2 regions of the Bordetella saccharivorans genome follow, and region 1 is predicted to be linked to the other one. Evidence: predicted binding sites of a transcription regulator. Region 1 holds the regulator's gene; the other holds the start of a gene.
What was found. Region 1 encodes LexA, which represses DNA repair genes until DNA is damaged. Its sites were predicted from a motif close to ACTGTATNNNNATACAGT; they were not measured.
Positions count from the first base shown of each region.

Region 2: a site for LexA is predicted at 8,779-8,796, ahead of ACKTT0_RS16600 (DNA topoisomerase IV subunit B). Genes of this name have one in related genera too.

Region 1 covers NZ_BAAFZO010000001.1:4,756,492-4,768,036, reverse strand. The annotation lists gene clpP (ATP-dependent Clp endopeptidase proteolytic subunit ClpP) at 1-459, shown strand, start outside; gene clpX (ATP-dependent Clp protease ATP-binding subunit ClpX) at 567-1,865, shown strand; gene lon (endopeptidase La) at 2,042-4,498, shown strand; gene lexA (transcriptional repressor LexA) at 4,594-5,265, opposite strand; gene ACKTT0_RS22790 (amino acid aminotransferase) at 5,430-6,635, opposite strand; gene uvrB (excinuclease ABC subunit UvrB) at 6,712-8,739, shown strand; gene ACKTT0_RS22780 (low molecular weight protein-tyrosine-phosphatase) at 8,943-9,434, shown strand; gene iscR (Fe-S cluster assembly transcriptional regulator IscR) at 9,596-10,132, shown strand; gene ACKTT0_RS22770 (IscS subfamily cysteine desulfurase) at 10,149-11,360, shown strand; gene iscU (Fe-S cluster assembly scaffold IscU) at 11,392-11,545, shown strand, end outside.
Region 2 covers NZ_BAAFZO010000001.1:3,458,459-3,470,003, forward strand. The annotation lists gene glnE (bifunctional [glutamate--ammonia ligase]-adenylyl-L-tyrosine phosphorylase/[glutamate--ammonia-ligase] adenylyltransferase) at 1-1,145, opposite strand, end outside; gene ACKTT0_RS16575 (YhdP family protein) at 1,226-4,825, shown strand; gene ACKTT0_RS16580 (epoxide hydrolase family protein) at 4,925-6,112, opposite strand; gene ACKTT0_RS16585 (CGNR zinc finger domain-containing protein) at 6,176-6,799, shown strand; gene rho (transcription termination factor Rho) at 6,988-8,244, opposite strand; gene trxA (thioredoxin TrxA) at 8,366-8,692, opposite strand; gene ACKTT0_RS16600 (DNA topoisomerase IV subunit B) at 8,999-10,960, shown strand; gene parC (DNA topoisomerase IV subunit A) at 11,011-11,545, shown strand, end outside.

The sequences.
Region 1 (11,545 bases):
GTGGCGCAATTGCTGTTCCTGGAATCGGAGAACCCCGACAAGGACATCTCGCTGTACATCAACTCGCCGGGCGGGTCGGTGTACGCGGGGATGGCCATTTTCGACACCATGCAGTTCGTCAAGCCCGACGTGTCGACGCTGTGCACCGGGCTGGCGGCCAGCATGGGGGCTTTCCTGCTGGCGGCCGGCAAGAAGGGCAAGCGCTTCACGCTGCCGAATTCGCGCATCATGATTCACCAGCCTTCGGGCGGCGCCCAGGGCCAGGCTTCCGACATCCAGATCCAGGCCCGCGAGATCCTCGACCTGCGCGAGCGCCTGAACCGCATCCTGGCCGAGAATACCGGCCAGCCCGTGGAACGCATTGCCGTGGACACCGAGCGCGACAACTTCATGTCGGCCGAAGATGCGGTATCGTATGGTCTGGTGGACAAGGTTCTCGCATCCCGTTCCGAGGGCTAGTCGAACGGAATTCCCCGGGCCTGTGCGGTGCCGTCACGTCCGAGTAAGCGTTGAATGCGCCGGCCGATTTCCGGCGGGCGCGTTCTCACCAGAGATACGAAACACATATGCCTGAAAAAAAGGGATCGGCCGACGCAAAGGTACTGCACTGCTCGTTCTGCAACAAGAGCCAGCACGAAGTCCGCAAGCTGATCGCAGGGCCGTCGGTGTTCATCTGCGATGAATGCATCGACCTCTGCAACGACATCATCCGCGAGGAAGCTCAGGCGACCGCGCGCGCGGCCATACGGTCCGAGCTGCCCACGCCGGCTGAAATCAAGACCTTCCTGGACCAATACGTCATCGGCCAGACGCTGCCCAAGCGCATGCTGGCGGTGGCCGTCTACAACCACTACAAGCGCATCCGCCACGGCGAGATCAAGGGCGACGAGGTCGAGCTCTCCAAGAGCAACATCATGCTCATCGGCCCCACCGGTTCGGGCAAGACGCTGCTGGCCCAGACGCTGGCGCGCATGCTCAACGTGCCGTTCGTGATGGCCGACGCCACCACGCTGACCGAAGCCGGCTATGTTGGCGAGGACGTCGAGAACATCATCCAGAAGTTGCTGCAGAACTGCAACTACGAGGTCGAGAAGGCGCAGCGCGCCATCATCTACATCGACGAAATCGACAAGATCTCGCGCAAGTCCGACAACCCCTCGATCACCCGCGACGTGTCGGGCGAGGGCGTGCAGCAGGCGCTGCTCAAGCTCATCGAGGGCACCGTGGCTTCGGTGCCCCCGCAGGGCGGGCGCAAGCATCCCAACCAGGATTTCGTCCAGGTCGACACCACCAATATCCTGTTCATCGTCGGCGGCGCCTTCGATGGCCTCGAGAAGGTGATCCGCGACCGCACCGAGAAATCGGGCATCGGCTTTTCCGCGTCCGTGCGGGCCAAGTCCGAGCGGGGCGTGGGCGAGCTGTTCAGCGAGGTCGAGCCGGAAGACCTCATCAAGTTCGGCCTTATCCCCGAGCTGGTCGGCCGCCTGCCCGTGGTGGCCACCCTGGACGAGCTCGACGAAGCGGCGCTGGTCCAGATCCTCACCGAGCCCAAGAACTCGTTGATCAAGCAGTTCCAGAAGCTGTTCGCCATGGAAGGCGCCGAACTCGACGTCCGCCCCGGCGCGCTCAAGGCCATCGCCCGCAAGGCGCTCAAGCGCAAGACCGGGGCCCGCGGCCTGCGCTCGATCATCGAAGCGGCGCTGCTGGACACCATGTACGACCTGCCTTCCCAGGGCAACGTCAGCCGGGTGGTGCTCGACGAAAACGTCATCGACAGCGACGGCAAGCCGCTGCTCATCTACGCCGACGAGGCGGCCGCGCCGGACAAGCCGGCCCGCAACCAGGTGCGCGGCGCAGCTGCTTGAAAACACAGCAAAAAACCCGTTTTGTAACGGGTTTTTTTGCCTCTGGACGCCATCCGGCCGCCGGCTGCTTGATTTTTCGGCTATCGTTCCCATATCAGACGTAACCGACACGGATAAATGGGTCACGCGCCCGCGATTCCGTTCCCGATACGCCGAGTCATACCAAGGAATCCTCTATGTCTGCCAGTCAGACCCTGCCTTCCGAACCCATCGACCTGCCGCTGCTGCCGCTGCGCGACGTGGTGGTGTTTCCGCATATGGTCATCCCGCTGTTCGTGGGCCGTCCGCGCTCCATCAAGGCGCTGGAAGTGGCCATGGAAGCGGGCAAGAGCATCATGCTGGTGGCCCAGAAATCCGCCGGCAAGGACGACCCCACGCCCGACGACGTCTACGAGATCGGCTGCGTGGCCGGCATCCTGCAAATGCTCAAGCTGCCTGACGGTACCGTCAAGGTGCTGGTCGAAGGCACCCAGCGTGCCCGCATCGACAGCATCGACGATGCCGAATCGCATTTCGTCTGCCAGGTGACGCCCGTCGAACCCGACGCCGTGCAGGGCTCCGAGACCGAGGCCCTGCGCCGCGCCATCGTTGCCCAGTTCGAGCAGTACGTCAAACTCAACAAGAAGATCCCGCCCGAGATCCTCACCTCGCTGGCGGGCATCGATGATGCCGGCCGCCTGGCCGATACCATCGCCGCGCATTTGCCGCTCAAGCTCGAGCAAAAGCAGAAAATGCTCGAGATCCTCGGCACGTCCGAGCGCCTCGAGGGGCTGCTCACGCAGCTCGAAACCGAGATCGACATTCTGCAGGTCGAGAAGCGCATCCGTGGCCGCGTCAAGAAGCAGATGGAGAAGAGCCAGCGCGACTACTACCTGAACGAGCAGGTCAAGGCCATCCAGAAAGAGCTGGGCGAAGGCGAAGAGGGCGCCGATATCGAAGAGCTCGAAAAGAAAATCATCGCCGCGCACATGCCCAAGGAGGCGCGCAAGAAGGCCGATGCCGAGCTCAAGAAGCTGAAGCTCATGTCGCCCATGTCGGCCGAGGCCACCGTGGTGCGCAACTACATCGATACGCTCATCAATCTTCCCTGGAAGAAGAAGAGCAAGATCAACAACTCCATCGGCAATGCCGAGACCGTGCTCGACGACGATCACTATGGCCTGGAAAAGGTCAAGGAACGCATCCTGGAATACCTGGCCGTGCAGCAGCGCGTCGACAAGGTCAAGGCGCCGATCCTGTGCCTGGTGGGCCCTCCGGGCGTGGGCAAGACCTCGCTCGGCCAGTCGATCGCGCGGGCCACGAACCGCAAGTTCGTGCGCATGGCGCTGGGCGGCGTGCGCGACGAGGCCGAGATCCGTGGCCACCGCCGCACCTACATCGGTTCGATGCCCGGCAAGATCCTCCAGAACATGAGCAAGGTGGGCGTGCGCAACCCGTTGTTCCTGCTCGACGAGATCGACAAGCTGGGCATGGATTTCCGCGGTGATCCATCCTCGGCGCTGCTCGAGGTGCTTGACCCGGAACAGAACCACACGTTCCAGGATCACTACATCGAGGTGGATTTCGATCTCTCCGATGTCATGTTCGTGGCCACCAGCAACACGCTGAACATCCCGCCGGCGCTGCTGGACCGCATGGAGGTGATCCGCCTGTCGGGCTACACCGAAGACGAAAAGATTCACATTGCCCGCGACCACCTGCTGCCCAAGCTGATGAAGAACAACGGCGTGAAGGAGGCCGAACTGACGGTCGACGATTCCGCGCTGCGCGATATCGTGCGCTACTACACGCGCGAAGCAGGGGTGCGCGCGCTCGAGCGCGAGGTGGGCAAGATCTGCCGCAAGGTCGTCAAGGAACTGCTCGCGCAAAGCGACAAGGCCAAGGCCGAGGGCAAGCCCGAGCAGCCTCACGCGCCGGTGCACGTCGATGCCGACAATCTCAGCGATTACCTGGGTGTGCGGCGCTATACCTTCGGGATGGCCGAGAAGGAAAACCAGATCGGCCAGGTGACCGGACTGGCCTGGACCGAAGTGGGCGGCGACCTGCTCACCATCGAAGTCGCCGACATGCCGGGCAAGGGCGCCATCCAGCGCACCGGGTCGCTGGGCGACGTCATGAAGGAATCGGTCGAGGCGGCGCGCACGGTGGTGCGTTCGCGCGCGCGCCGTCTGGGTTTCGCCGACAGCGTGTTCGAAAAGCACGACATGCACGTTCACGTGCCGGAAGGCGCCACGCCCAAGGACGGCCCGTCGGCGGGCATCGCCATTACCACCGCCATGGTGTCGGCGTTGTCGCGCATTCCGGTGCGGGCCGATGTCGCCATGACCGGCGAGATCACCTTGCGCGGCGAGGTCCTGCCCATCGGCGGCTTGAAGGAAAAGCTGCTGGCGGCTCACCGGGGCGGCATCAAGACCGTGCTGATTCCCGAAGAGAACGTCAAGGACTTGGCCGAGATCCCGGACAACGTCAAGAACCACCTCGAGATCGTGCCGGTGCGCTGGATCGACAAGGTGCTGGAGCTGGCGCTGGAGCGCATGCCCGAACCGCTGGCCGAGGAAGAGGCGGTGAAGGAAGCCCTGGTGGCCAAGCCGGCGGAAACCGGTGCCCCCGGCGACCCGATGTTCAAGCATTGATCGCCAGGCAGGCGCCCCCAGCGTGGCTGGCGCCAATGGAAAAGGGTGGCCCGCGGGCCACCCTTTTTTGTGTCACCCGCCGTGCGGGGCGGGGATCAGTGCAGGGCGTGGGTGCGGATGAGCCCGACCGCGATGCCTTCCAGGGCGAATTCCTGGGTGCCGTCCACCACGATGGGAGAGAAGTCGGGGTTTTCGGGCAGCAATTCGATGCGGCCATTGTGGCGTTGCAGGCGCTTGACGGTGACGTCGTCCCCCAGGCGGGCGACCACGATCTGGCCGTTGCGGGCCTCGGCCGCCCGCTTGACGGCCAGCAGGTCGCCTTCGAGGATGCCGGCGTCGCGCATGCTCATGCCGCGCACCTTCAGGAGGTAGTCGGGCGCCTGGGCGAACAGGCCGGCGTCGACCCCGACTTCGCGTTCGACGTGTTCGGCCGCCAGGATGGGGCTGCCGGCCGCTACCCGGCCCACCAGCGGCAGCAGCAGGCGCCCGACGGCGTCGGCCAGGTTCGCCATGGCGGACGCGGCCGCGGGCGTGGCGGCCGTTGCCTCGGCGGGGTCTTTCAGGCGGATGCCGCGCGAGGCCCCCGCGGTGAGCTCGATTGCGCCCTTGCGGGCCAGCGCCTTGAGGTGGTCTTCGGCTGCGTTGGGGGAGCGGAAGCCCAGCGCCCGGGCGATTTCGGCGCGGGTGGGCGGAAACCCGGTGCGCGCGACCGTTTGCCGGATGAGGTCGAGGATTTCCTGCTGGCGGTCGGTGAGTTTGCTGGCCATGGCGGTATTCCGGTTCGAACTGTATGGATATACAGCGGCGATTCTGGACGACCCGCGGCAAAAATGCAAGTGCCTGCTCGCCCGGCCGGGCGGATGGCGCCCGCGCGCCGCCATGAAAAAGGCCTCCTTGCGGAGGCCTGGACGGGCGCGAAGCTTGCCGCTGCCTATTGCTTGAGGACGGCCGCGATGGCCTTGGCCACGGTGTCGATATTGCGGCTGTTGAGGGCCGCCACGCAGATCCGGCCGCTCGAGACGGCGTAGATGCCGTGTTCTTCGCGCAGCGTGTCGACCTGGGCGGCGGTGAGCCCGGAATACGAGAACATGCCGCGCTGCTGCAGCACGAAGCTGAAGTCCTGGGTGGCGCCGGCCGCCTTGATCTTGTCGACCAGTTGCTGGCGCATCAGGCGGATGCGGTCGCGCATGCCGGCGAGTTCCTGTTCCCAGAGGGCGTACAGTTCGGGGGTGTTCAGCACCGTGGAAACGACCGTGCCGCCGTGGGTGGGCGGGTTGGAGTAGTTGGTGCGGATGACGCGCTTGAGCTGGCTGAGCACGCGCTTGGCTTCGTCCTGGTTGCCAGCCACGACCGTCAGGGCGCCGACGCGCTCGCCGTACAGCGAGAACGACTTGGAGAACGACGAGCTGATCAGCATGGTCAGCCCGAGGTCGGCGAACAGGCGCACCACCGCGGCGTCTTCCTGGAGCCCGGCGCCGAAGCCCTGGTAGGCGATGTCGAGGAACGGCACCAGGTTGCGTTCCTTGACGACCTGGGCGATCTGCTGCCATTGCTCGGCGGTGGGGTCGACGCCGGTGGGATTGTGGCAGCAGGCGTGCAGCACGACGATGCTCTGGGCCGGGGCGGCCCGCAGCGAGGCCAGCATGCCCTGGAAGTCCAGCCCGTGCGTGGCGGGATCATAGTAGGCGTAGGTTTCCACCGGGAAGCCGGCGCGCTCGAACAGGGCGCGGTGGTTTTCCCAGCTGGGGTCGCTGATCAGGACCTTGGCCTGCGGCAGCAGCTGGCGCAGGAAATCGGCGCCGATTTTCAGGGCGCCCGTGCCGCCCAGGGCCTGGGCCGTCAGGACGCGGCCTTCCGCCGCCAGGGGGGAGTCGGCCCCGAGCAGCAGCGTCTGGGCGCCCTTGTTGTAGCCGGCGATGCCCTCGATGGGCAGGTAGCCGCGCGCCGCGGCCGCCTCGATGCGCGCCGTCTCGGCCTTGCGGACGGCGGCCAGCAGCGGGATGCGGCCATCGTCGTCGTAATACACGCCGACGCCCAGGTTGACCTTACCGGGGCGGGAGTCGGCGTTGTATTGTTCATTCAACCCCAGGATGGGGTCGCGCGGCGCAAGTTCGACGGAATCGAAAAGAGAGCTCATGAAGGTTCGCAAGCGATAGGTGGACGCACCCGGCGGTGCTGTGGATAATGGGGGGTTTACCCTGAGACAGTCTAGCATGACCGCTCCCGGATTCGTCGATTTTCCCGACAGCCCGTTCCACCTGTACCAGCCGTATCCGCCGGCGGGCGACCAGCCTGCCGCGATCGAAGGCCTGACCCAGGGGATGCGGGACGGCCTCATGTACCAGACCCTGCTGGGGGTGACGGGTTCGGGCAAGACCTACACCATGGCCAACATCATCGCCCGGCTGGGTCGGCCGGCCCTGGTGCTGGCCCCCAACAAGACCCTGGCCGCGCAGTTGTATGCCGAGATGCGCGAGTTCTTTCCCAAGAACGCGGTCGAGTATTTCGTTTCCTACTACGACTACTACCAACCCGAGGCATACGTCCCCACCCGCGACCTCTTCATCGAGAAAGACTCGTCCATCAACGAGCACATCGAGCAGATGCGCCTGTCGGCCACCAAGAGCCTGCTCGAGCGTCGCGATACGGTAATCGTCGGCACGGTGTCGTGCATCTACGGCATCGGCAACCCCGGCGACTACCACGCCATGGTGCTGATCCTGCGCAGCGGCGACCGCATCTCGCGGCGCGAGATCCTGGCGCGCCTGGTGGCCATGCAGTACACCCGCAACGATGCCGATTTCACCCGCGGCACGTTCCGGGTGCGCGGCGAGACGATCGACATCTTCCCGGCCGAAAGTCCCGAGCTGGCGCTGCGGCTGACGCTGTTCGACGACGAGATCGAGTCGCTCGAGCTGTTCGACCCGCTGACCGGCCGGGTGCGCCAGAAACTGCCTCGGTTCACCGTCTACCCGGGCTCGCACTACGTGACGCCGCGCGACACCGTGCTGCGCGCCATAGAAACCATCAAGGAAGAGCTGCGCGAACGCCTGAAGCTGCTGACCGCCGAAGGCAAGCTGGTCGAGGCGCAGCGTCTCGAGCAGCGCACCCGCTTCGACCTCGAAATGCTGCAGGAATTGGGCTTCTGCAAGGGCATCGAGAACTACTCGCGCCATTTGTCCGGCGCCGCGCCGGGCGAGCCGCCGCCCACCCTGATCGACTACCTGCCGGCCGATGCGCTGATGTTCATCGACGAGAGCCACGTCACCATGGGCCAGCTGGGCGGCATGTACCGCGGCGACCGGGCGCGCAAGGAAACGCTGGTGCAGTATGGGTTCCGGCTGCCGTCGGCGCTGGACAACCGTCCGCTGCGCCTCGAGGAGTTCGAGGCCCGCATGCGCCAATGCGTGTTCGTCTCGGCTACCCCGGCCGCGTACGAGCAGGAACATTCCGACAATGTGGTGGAACAGGTCGTGCGGCCCACCGGCCTGGTCGACCCGCGCGTCGAGGTGCGGCCCGCCCGCACCCAGGTCGACGACCTGCTGGGCGAGATCAAGCAGCGGGTCGCCGCGCAGGAGCGCGTGCTGGTCACGACCCTCACCAAGCGCATGGCCGAGGATCTCACCGACTTCCTGGCCGAGCATGGCGTGCGGGTCCGTTACCTGCATTCCGACATCGATACGGTCGAGCGCGTCGAAATCATCCGCGACCTGCGCCTGGGCACCTTCGACGTGCTGGTCGGCATCAACCTGCTGCGCGAGGGGCTGGACATCCCGGAGGTCTCGCTGGTGGCGATCCTGGACGCCGACAAAGAGGGTTTCCTGCGGTCGGAACGCAGCCTCATCCAGACCATCGGCCGCGCCGCCCGCAACCTGAACGGCCATGCCATCCTGTATGCCGACACCGTGACCGCCTCGATGCAGCGCGCCATCGACGAGACCGAACGGCGCCGCACCAAGCAGATGCAGTTCAATGCCGAGCACGGCATTACGGCCCGCGGCGTCAACAAGGCGGTGCGCGAGCTGATCGACGGCATTGTCGCGCCGGCGCGACACGACACGCTGGAGGCTGCCATCGAGCCCCAGTTGCTGACCGACGAGAAGGCCATGGCGCGCGAAATCCGCCGCCTCGAGAAGCTCATGATGGATCACGCCCGCAACCTCGAATTCGAGCAGGCGGCGGCGGCGCGCGACGCCCTCAATGCGCTCAAGCAGCGGGTGCTGCTCGATGGCGCGGCGTAGGAACCGGGCGCTTCTGCTGCATTGCGGTCAAGTCGCCGGTATTGTTACGGAAGTCGCTGAAAAAACCTCATTTTGAATCTCACATTATTGCTTCAAGCTATTGATTTAATATTAAAAAATAATCGGCCGCCCAGCCAGGGAAATGCTTGCGCAATTGCAAAAAAAACTTGCTATATTCCGGGTTTTCCCTCAGACTTACACCCATGATGACCAAGGTACTTTTCGTTTGCATGGGTAATATCTGCCGCTCGCCGAGCGCAGAGGGCGTTTTTCGCCATTTGGTGAACGATGCCGGTTTGGGCGACGTCGTACGGGTGGATTCCGCCGGCACGCATGCCTACCACATCGGCGAGGCGCCCGACGCCCGCGCCCAGGCTGCGGCCCGCAAGCGCGGCTACGAGATCAATCATTGCGAAGCCCGCCAGGTCACCGCGGAAGATTTCCGCGACTTCGATCTCATCCTGGCCATGGACTGGGACAACCTTTCCGCGCTGCAGCAGCAGTGCCCCAAGGCCTACCAGCACAAGCTGATGCTGCTGATGCGCTTCGCCAACGAGTTCGAGGAAGCCACCGTGCCCGATCCCTACTACGGCGGCCCGGAAGGCTTCGGCAAGGTGCTCGACTACCTCGAGGACGCCTGTCAGGGCGTGCTGGAACTGGTCCGCAAGCGGGCCACCCAGTACCAGGCCGCTTGATCGCCGGTCCGGACCGGCTTCCAGAAACCGCGCTACGGCGCGGTTTTTTGCGGGTGCGATGACTTAGCAAATTACTCGGGAATTTGCTATACTTGAGGTAATTACTCAGGTATTGGTTGCCCGGCGTTGCGGGCAACCGGTCCGTTCAACAGGAATCCACCATGCGGCTCACTACCAAAGGGCGTTTCGCGGTAACCGCGATGATCGACCTGGCCATGCGGCAGCACAGCGGTCCGGTGACTCTCGCGGCAATCAGCCAGCGTCAGAATATTTCTCTTTCCTACCTGGAGCAGCTTTTTGGCAAGCTGCGCCGGCACGAGCTGGTCGACAGCGTGCGCGGCCCCGGTGGCGGCTATTCGCTGGCCCGCCTGGCGCGCAACGTCACCGTCGCCGACATCATTTTCGCGGTCGACGAGCCGCTCGACGCCACGAGCTGCGGGGGCAAGCACGATTGCACCAGCGGCAACGACGGCAAGAGCGGCAAGTGCATGACGCACGAGCTCTGGACCACGCTGAACCGCAAGATGGTCGACTACCTCGACTCCGTGTCGCTGCAAGACCTGGTCGACCAGCAGCGCCTGCGACAGCTGCAGGAGGCTTCCAAGGGCGCCCAGGGCTGCACCGCCGTGCGGGTGGAACGGGGAACTCCCGGGTCCGCCTCGACCGCCTCGGCTATTGCCGCCGACGCCACCGTATAAGCAGGAGTAGCAACCCATGACCACCCGCCCGATCTACCTCGATTATTCCGCCACCACGCCGGTCGACCCTCGTGTGGTCGAAAAGATGGTGCCCTGGCTGTACGACAACTTCGGCAACCCCGCCTCGCGCAGCCATGCCTTCGGCTGGGAAGCGGAAGAGGCTGTCGAGAACGCCCGCCAGGAAGTCGCCAAACTGGTCAACGCCGACCCGCGTGAAATCATCTGGACCTCCGGCGCCACGGAGTCCGACAACCTGGCCATCAAGGGCGCGGCCAATTTCTACGCCGAGCGCGGCAAGCACGTCATTACGGTCAAGACCGAGCACAAGGCGGTGCTGGATACCTGTCGCGAGCTCGAGCGCCAGGGCTTCGAGGTCACCTACCTGGACGTCCGCGACGACGGCCTGCTGGACCTGGACGCCTTCAAGGCGGCGTTGCGGCCGGATACCATCCTGGTGTCGGTGATGATGGTCAACAACGAAATCGGCGTCATCCAGGACATCGAGACGCTGGGCGAGATCTGCCGCGACAAGGGCATCGTGTTCCATGTCGATGCCGCGCAGGCCACTGGCAAGGTCGAGATCGACCTGCAGAAGCTCAAGGTCGACTTGATGTCGTTCTCGGCGCACAAGACCTACGGTCCCAAGGGCATCGGGGCGTTGTATGTGCGGCGCAAGCCGCGCGTGCGCATCGAGGCGCAGATGCACGGCGGCGGGCACGAGCGCGGGTTCCGGTCGGGCACGCTGGCCACGCACCAGATCGTCGGCATGGGCGAGGCCTTCCTCCTGGCCCGCGAGGAAATGGGCACCGAGAACGAACGCATCCGCATGCTGCGCGACCGCCTGTGGGCAGGGCTTTCCCAGATCGAGGAAACCTACCTGAACGGCAGCCTCGAGCAGCGCGTGCCGCACAACCTGAACGTCAGCTTCAACTACGTCGAAGGCGAATCGCTGATCATGGCCATCAAGGAACTCGCCGTCTCCAGCGGCTCGGCGTGCACCTCGGCCAGCCTGGAGCCTTCCTACGTGCTGCGCGCCCTGGGACGCAACGACGAGCTGGCGCACAGCTCGATCCGCTTCACGCTGGGGCGCTTCACCACCGAGCAGGAAGTGGATTTCACCGTCGAACTCATCAAGAGCCGCGTGGGCAAGCTGCGCGACATGTCGCCGCTGTGGGAAATGGCCCAGGCCGGCATCGACCTGAACACCGTGCAGTGGGCCGCGCACTGAGCGCCCGCGCGATCGACACAGGAGAAACATCATGGCATACAGCACCAAAGTTCTGGACCACTACGAAAACCCCCGCAACGTGGGCTCGTTCGACAAGGGCGACGCCTCGGTGGGCACCGGCATGGTCGGCGCGCCGGCCTGCGGCGACGTGATGAAGCTGCAGATCAAGGTCAACGAGTCGGGCG
Region 2 (11,545 bases), 1.3 Mb from region 1:
TGTTCGTCTTCGCGGTATTGCAGCGCATGTTCGACGCGGCGCAAGAACCGGTAGGCCTGTTCCAGGCGCTGCGCGTCGTCGGCGCTGACGAGGCCGGCCGCGCGTTCCGCATGCAGGGCCTGCAGCAGGCCGCGCCGCTGCAGCGCCGGCATGCGGCCGCCGCGCACCAGCTGGAATAGCTGCACCACGAATTCGATCTCGCGGATGCCGCCGTCGCCCAATTTGATGTTGTTGGCGCTGTCCACGCCGTTGCGCGCCAGCGCGCGCCGCTGCCAGTCCTGGCGGATGCGCTCGCGCAGCGCCCGCAGCGAGGCCAGCGCGTCGAAGTCGAAGTATTTGCGGTAGACGAACGGGATGCGCAGGCTTTCCAGGTGCCGCGCCTGCGGGGCGGCGTCGCTGTCGGGGAAGGCCTGCGCCGGGATCAGCCGCGCCTTCAGCCAGGCATAGCGTTCCCATTCGCGGCCCTGGGCCACCAGGTAGTGCTCGAACGCGTCCAGGCTCCAGGCCGGCGGGCCGGCGTCGCCATCGGGGCGCAGCCGCAGGTCGGTGCGAAATACCTGTCCGTGTTCGTCGGCTTCGGACAGCACCGGCATCATGCGCCGCGTCAGGCGCCCGTAGAACTCATGGTGGCTGATGCGGCGCGGCCCGTCGGTCTCGCCTTCTTCGCCATATAGCATGACCAGGTCGATGTCGGACGATACATTGAGCTCGCCGCCGCCCAGCTTGCCCATGCCGACGATCAGCATTTCCTGGGGCGCGCTGGTGGCCGGGTCGCGCGGGATGCCGTGCACGGCGGCGAGTTCGGCGGCCACGCTGCGGTAGGCGCTGGCCACGGCGAGGTCGGCCAGGGCCGTCATGGCGCCGCCCACTTCCTCCAGGTCGGCCAGGCCGGCCAGGTCGCGCACCATCAGGGCGGCGAAGGTCCGTTCGCGCAATTTGCGCAAGGTTTCCCGGCACAGCGGCACCGGCAGCACCTCCGGCGCGCCGGCGCCAGCCAGCTCGGCGTGCCAGGATGCCAGCGCGTTGGGCGTGACCGGATGGCGCGCGGCGGTTTCCAGCCAGGCGGCCAGGTCGGGGTGAGCGTCGACGCGGCGGCGCAGGTAGCCGGACCAGGCCAGGGAGGGGGCGAGCAGGGAAGCGGGCATGATGCGGACAGGCAGACGGGAGAGCGCGTTTCGGGTATAAGGGGACGATACCCCAAGACGCCTTCTCTGCCCACTGATCCGTGTCCCTGTCCGCCAAAGTCATCCGCTGTCTGCTCTGGAGCGTGCTGGCCGTCTACATCGTCGCGGCGCTCCTGCTGCTCGGGCTGCGGTACTGGGTGCTGCCCAACATCGACCAGTGGCGTCCGCGCATCGAGGCCTACGCCAGCGATGCACTGGGGGCCCAGGTCTCCATCGACCGCATCGAGGCCGACTGGCGCGGCCTGAACCCGCGGCTGACGCTTACCGGCGTGGCCATTCATGACGCGCAGCCCGAGCCGGTGCTGGCCTTGCCATCGGTCTCGGCGGTGCTGGGCTGGCGCAGCGTCGCCTTGCTCTCGCCCGCGCTGCTCAGCCTGCGCATCGAGGGGCCGGAACTGCTGCTGCGGCGCGACGCCGAGAACCGCTTGTGGATCGCCGGCCGTTCGGTCGACCTGGACGCCGCCGGCGACGACCGCCCGCCGCGATTGCTGCAATGGCTGGCCGGGCAGCGCGACATCGCGCTGGTCGGCGCCACGCTGCATTGGCGCGACGAACGGCGCGGCGCGCCCGATATCGCGCTGCGCAATGTAAACCTGCGCCTGTACAACGGCGCCTTGTCGCATCGCTTCGCCCTGAGCGCCGAGCCGCCCGCCGGCCTGGCGCGCGATCTGTCGCTGCGCGGTCGCTTCGCGCGCAATCCGCTGCTGGCCGGGCAGCAGCGCTTCACCGGCGAGTTGTATGCGGAGATCAACGATGCCGAACCGTCCGCCTGGGCGCCCTGGCTGGCGGCCCCGCCGGTGGCCGGGCGGGCGGCGGCGCGGGCCTGGCTGACCCTGGACGAGGGCGCGGTGACGGATGTGACTGTGGATGCCTCCGTGCGCGGCGTCCATTGGCAGGCCGACGGCGGGGCCGCCGCGTTCGGGCTGGACGAGGGCAGGCTGCGCGTACAAGGGCCGCCGGGCGCGGTGGTGCAGTTCGCCGATGTCCCGCTGGCGCCCGGCGGCGACGGCGCCGGCGTGGCGCTGCGCGGCGAGCTGGCGGGCCTGCGCGTCAACCTGCCGGGGCTGTTCGACCCGGCGCTGCTGCAAGCCGACACGGTACGCGTCGACGCCAGCGTGCGGCGCCCGGCGCAGCAGCCGGCGGTGGTGGACGTACGCCAGCTCGATATCATCAATGCCGACCTGGATGCGCGCCTGCACGGCCGCTGGACGGCGCAGGGCAGGAGCGCCGCCGGCACCGCCGATTTCGGCGGCAACCTGGCGCGCGCGGCCATGCCCGCCATTCACAAATACCTGCCGCTCACCGTCAATGCCGATGCCCGCGAGTGGCTGGCGCGCGGCCTGCCGGCCGGCCAGGCGCGCGACGCCTCGGTCACGGTCAAGGGCGATCTCGACGATTTTCCCTTCGGCCGGCCCGACGACACCGGCCAGTTCCGCATCGCCGGCGCCTACGACGGCGCCATCGTCGATTACGCGCCGGCGCGCGGCGACCGCAAGGGCTGGCCGCGGCTGGAAAACCTGGCGGGCAATTTCGCGGTGGACAAGGTTAGCCTGTCGGTGGACAGCCCTGACGGCGCCATCATACGCACCGGCGAAGGGCAGACGGTGGAACTGGGCGCGGTCACCGCATCCATCCCCAACATGGAGGAGCGCGCCACGCTGTACATCGACGGCGCGACGTCGGGACCGGTGCCCGCCTATCTGGCGCTGGTCGACAACTCCCCGCTGGGCCGCATGCTCGACGGCGCCCTGGACGAGGCGCAGGGCAGCGGGTCCTGGCAAGTGCCCCTGAAGCTGGAAGTGCCGCTGCTGGATGCCGAGGAAACCAAGGTCGACGGCCGCATCGTGTTCGGCGGCGACACTTTCCGCTTCGTGCCGGAGATGCCCGAGCTGCGCCAGGTGCAGGGGGAACTGCATTTTTCCGAGCGGGGCGTGCGCACCGACGGCGTGCGTACCGAGTTCCTGGGCGGACCGGCGCGTATCGCCGGCAAACTGGAGCAGCGCGGCGATGCGCTGCGCTTCGACGGCACGCTGGCCGCGGCGGGCCTGAAGCAACTCACCAACAGCCCCGTCCTGGCGCGTTTCTCCGGCCAGGCGTCGTACCGCGGGCAGCTTTCGTACGGCGCCGGCGGGGCGCTGGATATTTCCGTCGAATCCGACCTGGCCGGCCTGGGCATCGATCTGCCGGCCCCGGTGGGCAAGGATCGCGCCGCCGCGCGGCCGCTGAAGGCGCGCTGGGGCCCGGCCGCCGACGCCGCCGGCCGCGACCAGCTATCGGTCTCCCTGGGGGGCGACATGGCGCTGCTGCTGGAGCACAACCGCGGTGCGCGCGACGGCCCGTATTTCCCGCGCGGCGCGCTGGGCATCGGCCGGCCGGCTGCGCTGCCCGCCGCCGGCCTGGCGGTGGATATCGCCGCGCCCGAGCTGGACCTGGATGCGTGGGAAACGGTGGCCGACAGCGCCGCGTCCGCGCACGCGGACGGCAAGCAGGGCGGCGGCGTGTTGCCCGAACTCAGCCGCATCGACCTCGAAACCGCGCGGCTGCGGGTGGCGGGATGGGATCTCGACGAACTCAAGCTGCATGCCACCCGGCCGCAGCCGGCGCACTGGCAGGTCGACCTGCAATCACGCCAGGCGGCCGGATCGTTGTCGTGGCAGGAGGCGTCGGGCGCGATCGCCGGCCAGGTCACGGCGCGGCTGTCGCGCCTGGCGCTGGGCAGCGAGGACTCATCGGAAGCGCCGGCCGACGACACGCCCATGGCCGATGACGACCTTTCCGACATTCCCGCCGTCGATTTGCGCGCCGAGCATTTTTCCCTCTATGGCCACGATGTCGGCGCGCTGGAACTGCTGGGCACCAATCTCGAGCGGGGGCGGTTGTGGCGCCTGGACAAGCTGCGCATTGCCAACGACAGCGCCACCCTCGATGCGTCGGGCAACTGGCGGCTCGACGGCGCACAGCGCGGCCTGTCGGTCGAGGCCACGGCCCAGTTCAAGGACCTGGGCGCCTTCATGGACCGCATCGGCTACAAGCAGATGGTTGCCGGCGGCAGCGGTTCGGTGCATGGCAAGCTGACCTGGCGCGACCTGCCCTGGACGCACAACCTCGCCAATATCGACGGACAGGCGCGCATCAGCCTGGACAACGGCCGCTTCCTGAACGTCAATTCCCGCAGCGCCCGGCTGCTGGAGCTGTTGTCGCTGCAATCGGTGCAGCGCCTGGCCAAACTGGAATTCAACCCCGCCAACCTGCTGCGCGACGGCTTTCCGTTCGACACCATCCGCGGCGACATGGCGCTCAGCCGCGGCATTCTGCACACCGAGGGCTACAAGCTCAACGGCCCGGTGGCCACCATCGTGCTGGCCGGCGACACCGCCATCATCGCCGAGCGCTGGGACCTGAAAGCGGTCGTGATTCCCAACCTGGATGCGAGCGGCGCGGCCGTGGCCACCGCGCTGGCGGTCAACCCGCTGATCGGCCTGGGCGCCTTCGTGACCCAATGGCTGCTGAAGCAGCCGCTGGCCCGCGCCATGGCCATGGAATACACCGTCACCGGATCGTGGGACGAGCCCAAGCTCGCGCCGGTCGAGCCCAAGGCCACGCATACGCCCAAGCCGGTCGAGGACCACATCGAGCATTGAGCGGGCCTTGCCGGATCCCGCCGGCCCGTTCCGGCGCAACCGGCCGGCCGCGGCGGGCCGCGCCGCCCGATCAGGCGGTGACCGAGCGCCAGGCCGCGTTCACCCCAGGCCGCGTTCACCGTTGGCGGCCAGCACCGCCGCGAGGCCTGCTTGCAGGTCCTTGACGAAGCACGCGGGAACCTCCAGCGACGGGAAATGTCCGCCGCTTGCGGGCGTGCCCCATCGGACGATCTGGCGGTACCGCTCTTGCGCCCAGGGGCGCGGGCATTTTTCGATGTCGCGGGGATACACGCTGATGGCCGCCGGGACGTCGACCCGCAGCGCGGGGTCGAGCGAGTCGTGGCTTTCGTAGTAGATGCGGGCCGCGGATGCGCCGGTGCGCGTCAGCCAGTACAAGGTGACGTCGTCCAGGATGCGGTCCCTGGATATCGTCTCGAACGGGCTGTCCTCGGTATCTGTCCACTCTGCGAATTTGTCGAGGATCCAGGCCAGCAGCCCGACCGGCGAGTCGACCAGCGAGTAGCCGATGGTCTGTGGCCGGGTCGCCTGCTGCTTCGCGTACGCGGCGCGGTAGCGCCAGAAGTGGCGGGTTTCCTCGGCCCACTTGCGCTCGGCCGACGTCAGGCCATCCATGGCCAGCCCGGGCGGCGCCTGCGCCAGCGTCGAGTGGATGCCGAGCACATGCGCCGGAAACCGGCCGCCGAGGATGGTGGTGACCACGCCTCCCCAGTCGCCGCCGTGGGCGAGGAACCGGCCGTAGCCGAGCCTGCCCATCAACTCCACCCATGCGGCGGCGATCTTTTCGGTGCCCCATCCGGTGGCGGCCGGCTTGTCGCTGTAGCCGAAGCCCGGCAGCGATGGCGCCACGACGTGGAACGCCGGCGCGCCGGCATCTGGTGGGTCCGCCAGTTCGTCGATGATGTCGACGAACTCGGCGATGCTGCCCGGCCAGCCGTGCGTCAGGATCAGGGGCGTGGCGTCCGCGCGCCCGGACCGGCGGTGCAGGAAGTGGATGCCCAGGCCGTCGATGGTCGTGCGGAACTGGCCGATCCGTTCGAGGCGCGCCTCGAACGGCCGCCAGTCGTACCCGGTGCGCCAGTAGTCCACCAGCTCGACGAGGTCGGCGAGCGGGACGCCCTGGTCCCAGCGGCGCGGGCCGGGCGGGGCGCGCCGGACCGTCTCGGCTTCCGGCAGCCGCGCCGCGGCCAGGCGCGCGCGCATGTCGTCGAGCTCGGCCTCGGTTGCGCGGGCTTCGAACGCTTGTATGTCGCTGCTTGAATGGGGCATGGGACCTCCAGGCTATCGTGGAGCCGGCCATGGCTATTGTGAACCGGCTTAGATGGTTCTAACATGTGCGCCATGACAACGTCAATCAAGCCCGGCGGCTCCCTGCGCGCCGGGTTTCCCGGTTTTCGCCTCGGCAGCGTGCTGGCGACCAGCTTTACGGGAACCCTGACAGAGCGCCAGGGCAACCCCGTGGAGCGCATCCCCACGCCGCGTCGCCTGATCGACTGGCTGGCCGTGTACGGCCTGGCGGTGGACTCCTGCAGCGCTGCCCAGCTCGAGCTCGCCCGCGAACTGCGCGAGGCGATCCACGCCGCCGCTACTGCGGCCGCGATGGGGCGCGCCCTGCCTGCGGCCGCCATCCACGTCATCAATGCGTGCAGCGCGCGGGGCCGGGCCGCCGCGATCCTGGCGCCCGAGGGCAAGCGGCAATGGCGGCTCGGCCCGCCGCGTCGCGTGGAAGATGCCCTGAGCGTGATCGCCGCCGACGCGATCGGCATCATCGCCGGCGAGCGGGACGGAAAACTGGCCTTGTGCGCCTCGCCGACCTGCCGGGCCGCCTTCTTCGACACAAGCCAGAGCCGCACCCGCAGATGGTGCGACATGAATACATGCGGAAATCGCCAGAAGAAAGCGCGCTTCAATGCCAATCGGCGCGACAAGCCGGCCGGGGAGGACGCCGGACATTGAGCCGGGACAAGGAGGGCAAGTGGTGCGAATGGTGTGCAGGTGTCAGACACCTCTGCGAGGTGTCTGACACCTAATATGCGTGCGAGACAGGAGCAGCCATGCCCCATCGGGGACGCGCGGATCCGGCTCCGCCGGTCCGCAGCGTCGCCCCCCTGGGGGGGAAGCGCGCAGCGCTTCGGGGGGGGACCCTACTTCTTCATCATGTCGAAGAATTCGGCATTGGTCTTGGTGGCGCGCATCTTGTCCAGGATGAATTCCATCGACTGGACTTCGTCCATGTCGTGGATGAACTTGCGCAGCACCCACACCTTCTGCAGCAGCTCGGGCTTGATCAGCAGTTCTTCGCGGCGGGTGCCGGACTTGTTCAGGTTGATGGCCGGGTAGACGCGTTTTTCGGCCAGGCGCCGCTCGAGGTGCACTTCGGAGTTGCCGGTGCCCTTGAATTCTTCGTAGATGACCTCGTCCATGCGGCTGCCGGTCTCGATCAGCGCGGTGCCCAGGATGGTGAGCGAGCCGCCTTCCTCGAGGTTGCGCGCCGCGCCGAAGAAGCGCTTGGGACGCTGCAGGGCGTTGGCGTCGACGCCGCCGGTGAGCACCTTGCCCGAGGCCGGCACCACCGTGTTGTAGGCGCGCGCCAGGCGGGTGATGGAATCCAGCAGGATCACCACGTCCTTCTTCATCTCGACCAGGCGCTTGGCTTTCTCGATGACCATTTCGGCGACCTGCACGTGGCGGGTGGCCGGTTCGTCGAAGGTGGAGGCGACCACTTCGCCGCGCACCGTGCGCTGCATCTCGGTGACTTCCTCGGGGCGCTCGTCGACCAGCAGGACGATCATGACGGCGTCGGGATAATTGGTGGTGATGGCGTGGGCGATGTGCTGCATCATCACCGTCTTGCCCGACTTGGGGCTGGCCACGATCAGGCCCCGCTGGCCCTTGCCGATGGGGGCGAAGATGTCCATGATCCGGCCGGTCAGGTTTTCTTCGCTCTTGATGTCGCGTTCCAGGCGCAGCGGCTGGTTGGGATGCAGCGGCGTCAGGTTCTCGAACATGATGCGATGCTTGATCGCCTCGGGCGCCACGCCGTTGACCTTGTCGACCTTGACCAGGGCGAAGTAGCGTTCGCCGTCCTTGGGCGTGCGCACCTCGCCTTCGATGGAGTCGCCGGTGTGCAGGTTGAAGCGGCGGATCTGCGACGGCGAAATGTAGATGTCGTCGGTGCTGGCCAGGTACGAGGTCTCGGGCGAACGCAGGAACCCAAAGCCGTCGGGCAGGACTTCCAGCACGCCATCGCCGAAAATCTGTTCGCCCTGCTTGGCGCGCCGCTTCATGATGGCGAACATCAGCTCTTGCTTGCGCAAGCGGTTGGCGTTTTCGATTTCCAGGCCGGCGGCCATTTCCAGCAACTGCGAGACGTGCAGCGCCTTCAGTTCATTGAGGTGCATCGCGGTGAAAGGGGGAAAGTAGAGAAGGGCTCTGGCGGCGGGCCACGGACGGGCCCGCGCGGTACAAAGGCGCCGGCGGCGCCGGCGCCGGCGCGTGGTTTACAGCGCGTAGTTTACAACGTTACAGCGCGCCGTCCAGGAAAGCGGTCAGTTGCGACTTGGACAGGGCGCCCACCTTGGTGGCGGCGGCCTGCCCGTCCTTGAAGAGCATCAGGGTGGGAATGCCGCGGATGCCGTACTTGGCGGCGGTGCCCTGGTTTTCGTCGACGTTGAGCTTGGCGACCGTCAGGCGGCCGGCATATTCGGTGGCGACTTCTTCGAGGATCGGCGCGATCATCTTGCAGGGACCGCACCAGGCGGCCCAGTAGTCGACCAGCACGGGCTGGCTGGACTTGATCACATCGGCATCGAAGCTGGCGTCGCTGACGTTCTTGATTTGCTCGCTCATGGTGATTCTCGGTTCAGCAGCATGGGTCACGCCTCGCGGCCCTGCCGTTTTGTTCTACTGATAGGTTGGTAAGGGTTAAGCATACCACTGTTGATAACAACAGGGTTTGCCGGTTTTGTGTAGGATTGGCGACGCGGCCCGGGGAGCCGGGGCCGGCGCTTGCCGGCGCTGCCGCCCCCGGGCCGCCAGATTTGTCATCGTACCGAATTCGGGGCTGGTCAGGTCGTGCGCATCCCACCTCGGGCCGCGCAGAATCTGGACTTGTCCTTAAAATGTCGGTTTTTTTCCACAGATGTTGGGGATAACTTGGCTACACCACGTTACACCGAAGCGTCCATCCGGGTCCTGAAGGGCCTGGAGCCGGTGCGCCAGCGCCCGGGCATGTACACCCGCACCGAAAATCCGCTGCACGTCGTGCAAGAGGTCATCGACAACGCCGCGGACGAGGCACTGGCCGGCTACGGCAAGCAGATCCAGGTCACCCTGCACGCCGACGGCAGCATCTCGGTCGAGGACGACGGCCGGGGCATCCCGGTCGGCCTGCACCCCGAAGAAAAGGCGCCCGTGGTCGAGCTGGTCTTCACCCGCCTGCATGCCGGCGGCAAGTTCGACAAGCAGGGCGGCGGGGCGTACGCCTTTTCAGGCGGCCTGCACGGGGTGGGCGTGTCGGTCACCAATGCGCTGGCCACGCGGCTCGAGGTCGTGGTCTGGCGCGATGGCGGTCCTACCCGCCTAGTCTTCAAGGGCGGCGACGTGGCCGAGCCCCTGGCCCCGTATCCCGAGGCCGGCCGCAAGAAGTCCGGCACGCGGGTGCGGGTCTGGCCCGACCCCAAATATTTCGACAGCGCGCAGATCCCCCTCGGCGAGTTGACCCACCTGCTGCGCAGCAAGGCGGTGCTGCTGCCGGGCGTGAAGGTCAGCCTGGTCGTCGAGAAAACCGGCGACACCAAGACCTGGCAGTATGAGGACGGCCTGCGCGGCTACCTGGCCGAGGCCCTGGCCGGCGCCGAGCTGATGGTGCCTTTCTTCGAGGGCCAGCAGTATGCCGGCGCGGACCACGAAACCTTCGCCGACGGCGAGGGCGCCCAGTGGGTAGTGGCCTGGACGGAAGACGGCAACGCCGTGCGCGAGTCCTACGTCAATCTCATTCCCACCCCGGCCGGCGGCACGCACGAGTCCGGCCTGCGCGAGGGCCTGTACGGCGCCGTCAAGGGCTTCGCCGAGCTGCATGGGTTGCTGCCCAAGGGGGTCAAGCTGCTGCCGGAAGACGTCTTCGCCCGCGCCAGCTTCGTGCTGTCGGCCAAGGTGCTCGACCCGCAATTTCAGGGGCAGATCAAGGAGCGGCTCAACAGCCGCGACGCCGTGCGCCTGGTAGGCGGTTTCTCCAAGAGCGCGCTCGACCTCTGGCTGCACAGCAACGTCGAATACGGCAAGAAGCTGGCCGAGCTGGCCATCCGCCAGGCCCAGGCGCGCGCCCGCTCGGCCCAGAAGGTCGAGAAGCGCAAGAGCTCGGGCGTGGCGGTGCTGCCCGGCAAGCTCACCGACTGCGAATCCTCCGACGCCAGCCGCACCGAGGTCTTCCTGGTAGAGGGCGATTCGGCCGGCGGGTCCGCCAAGATGGGCCGCGACAAGGAATTCCAGGCCATCCTGCCGCTGCGCGGCAAGGTGCTCAATTCCTGGGAAGTCGACCGCGACCGCCTGTTCGCCAACAACGAAATCCACGATATCGCCGTGGCCATCGGGGTCGACCCGCACGGCCCGAACGACACGCCCGACCTGTCCGGGCTGCGCTATGGCCGCATCTGCATCCTGTCGGACGCCGACGTCGACGGCTCGCACATCCAGGTGCTGCTGTTGACGCTGTTCTACCGGCACTTTCCCAAGCTGGTCGAGGCCGGCCACGTCTACGTGGCCAAGCCGCCGCTGTTCCGGCTGGACGTGCCGGCCCAGGGCAAGCGCCCGGCGCGCAAGATCTACTGCCTGGACCAGGGCGAGCTCGAGGCCGCGCAGGACAAGCTGCGCAAGGAAGGGGTGCGCGAGGGCGCCTGGAGCATCAGCCGATTCAAGGGCCTGGGCGAGATGAACCCGGAGCAGCTCTGGGAAACCACCATGAATCCCGACACCCGCCGCCTGCTGCCCGTCGGCTACGGCAGCCTGACGCCCGAGGACACCACCCGCATGTTCGACATGTTGATGGGCAAGGGCGAATCGTCGCAGCGCCGCGCCTGGATCGAAGAAAAGGGCAACCTGGCCGAACTCGACATCTGAGCCGCGCCCCCCGGCCGGCTCCCTGACAGTACACGCAACCGCTTAGACACATGACCGACAGCAATCAACCCGGCTTGTTCGACGAGGCCGCCGGCGAGGCCGACGAGGCCATCACGCTGGCCCGCTACGCCGAGCAGGCCTACCTGGACTACGCCGTTTCCGTGGTTCGCGGCCGCGCGCTGCCCGATGTGGGCGACGGCCAGAAGCCGGTGCAGCGCCGCATCCTCTACGCCATGCAGGACATGGGCCTGGGCCCCGGCGCCAAGCCGGTGAAGTCGGCCCGCGTGGTCGGCGACGTGCTGGGCAAGTATCATCCGCACGGCGACCAGGCCGCCTACGACGCCATGGTGCGCATGGCGCAGGATTTCTCCCTGCGCTATCCGCTCATCGACGGCCACGGCAATTTCGGCTCGCGCGATGGCGACAACGCCGCGGCCATGCGCTACACCGAGGCCCGCCTGACGCCGTTCTCGCGCCTGCTGCTGGACGAACTCGACGAGGGCACGGTCGATTTCGCGCCCAACTACGACGGCAGCCAGCAAGAGCCGCAGATGCTGCCGGCGCGCCTGCCGGTGATGCTGCTCA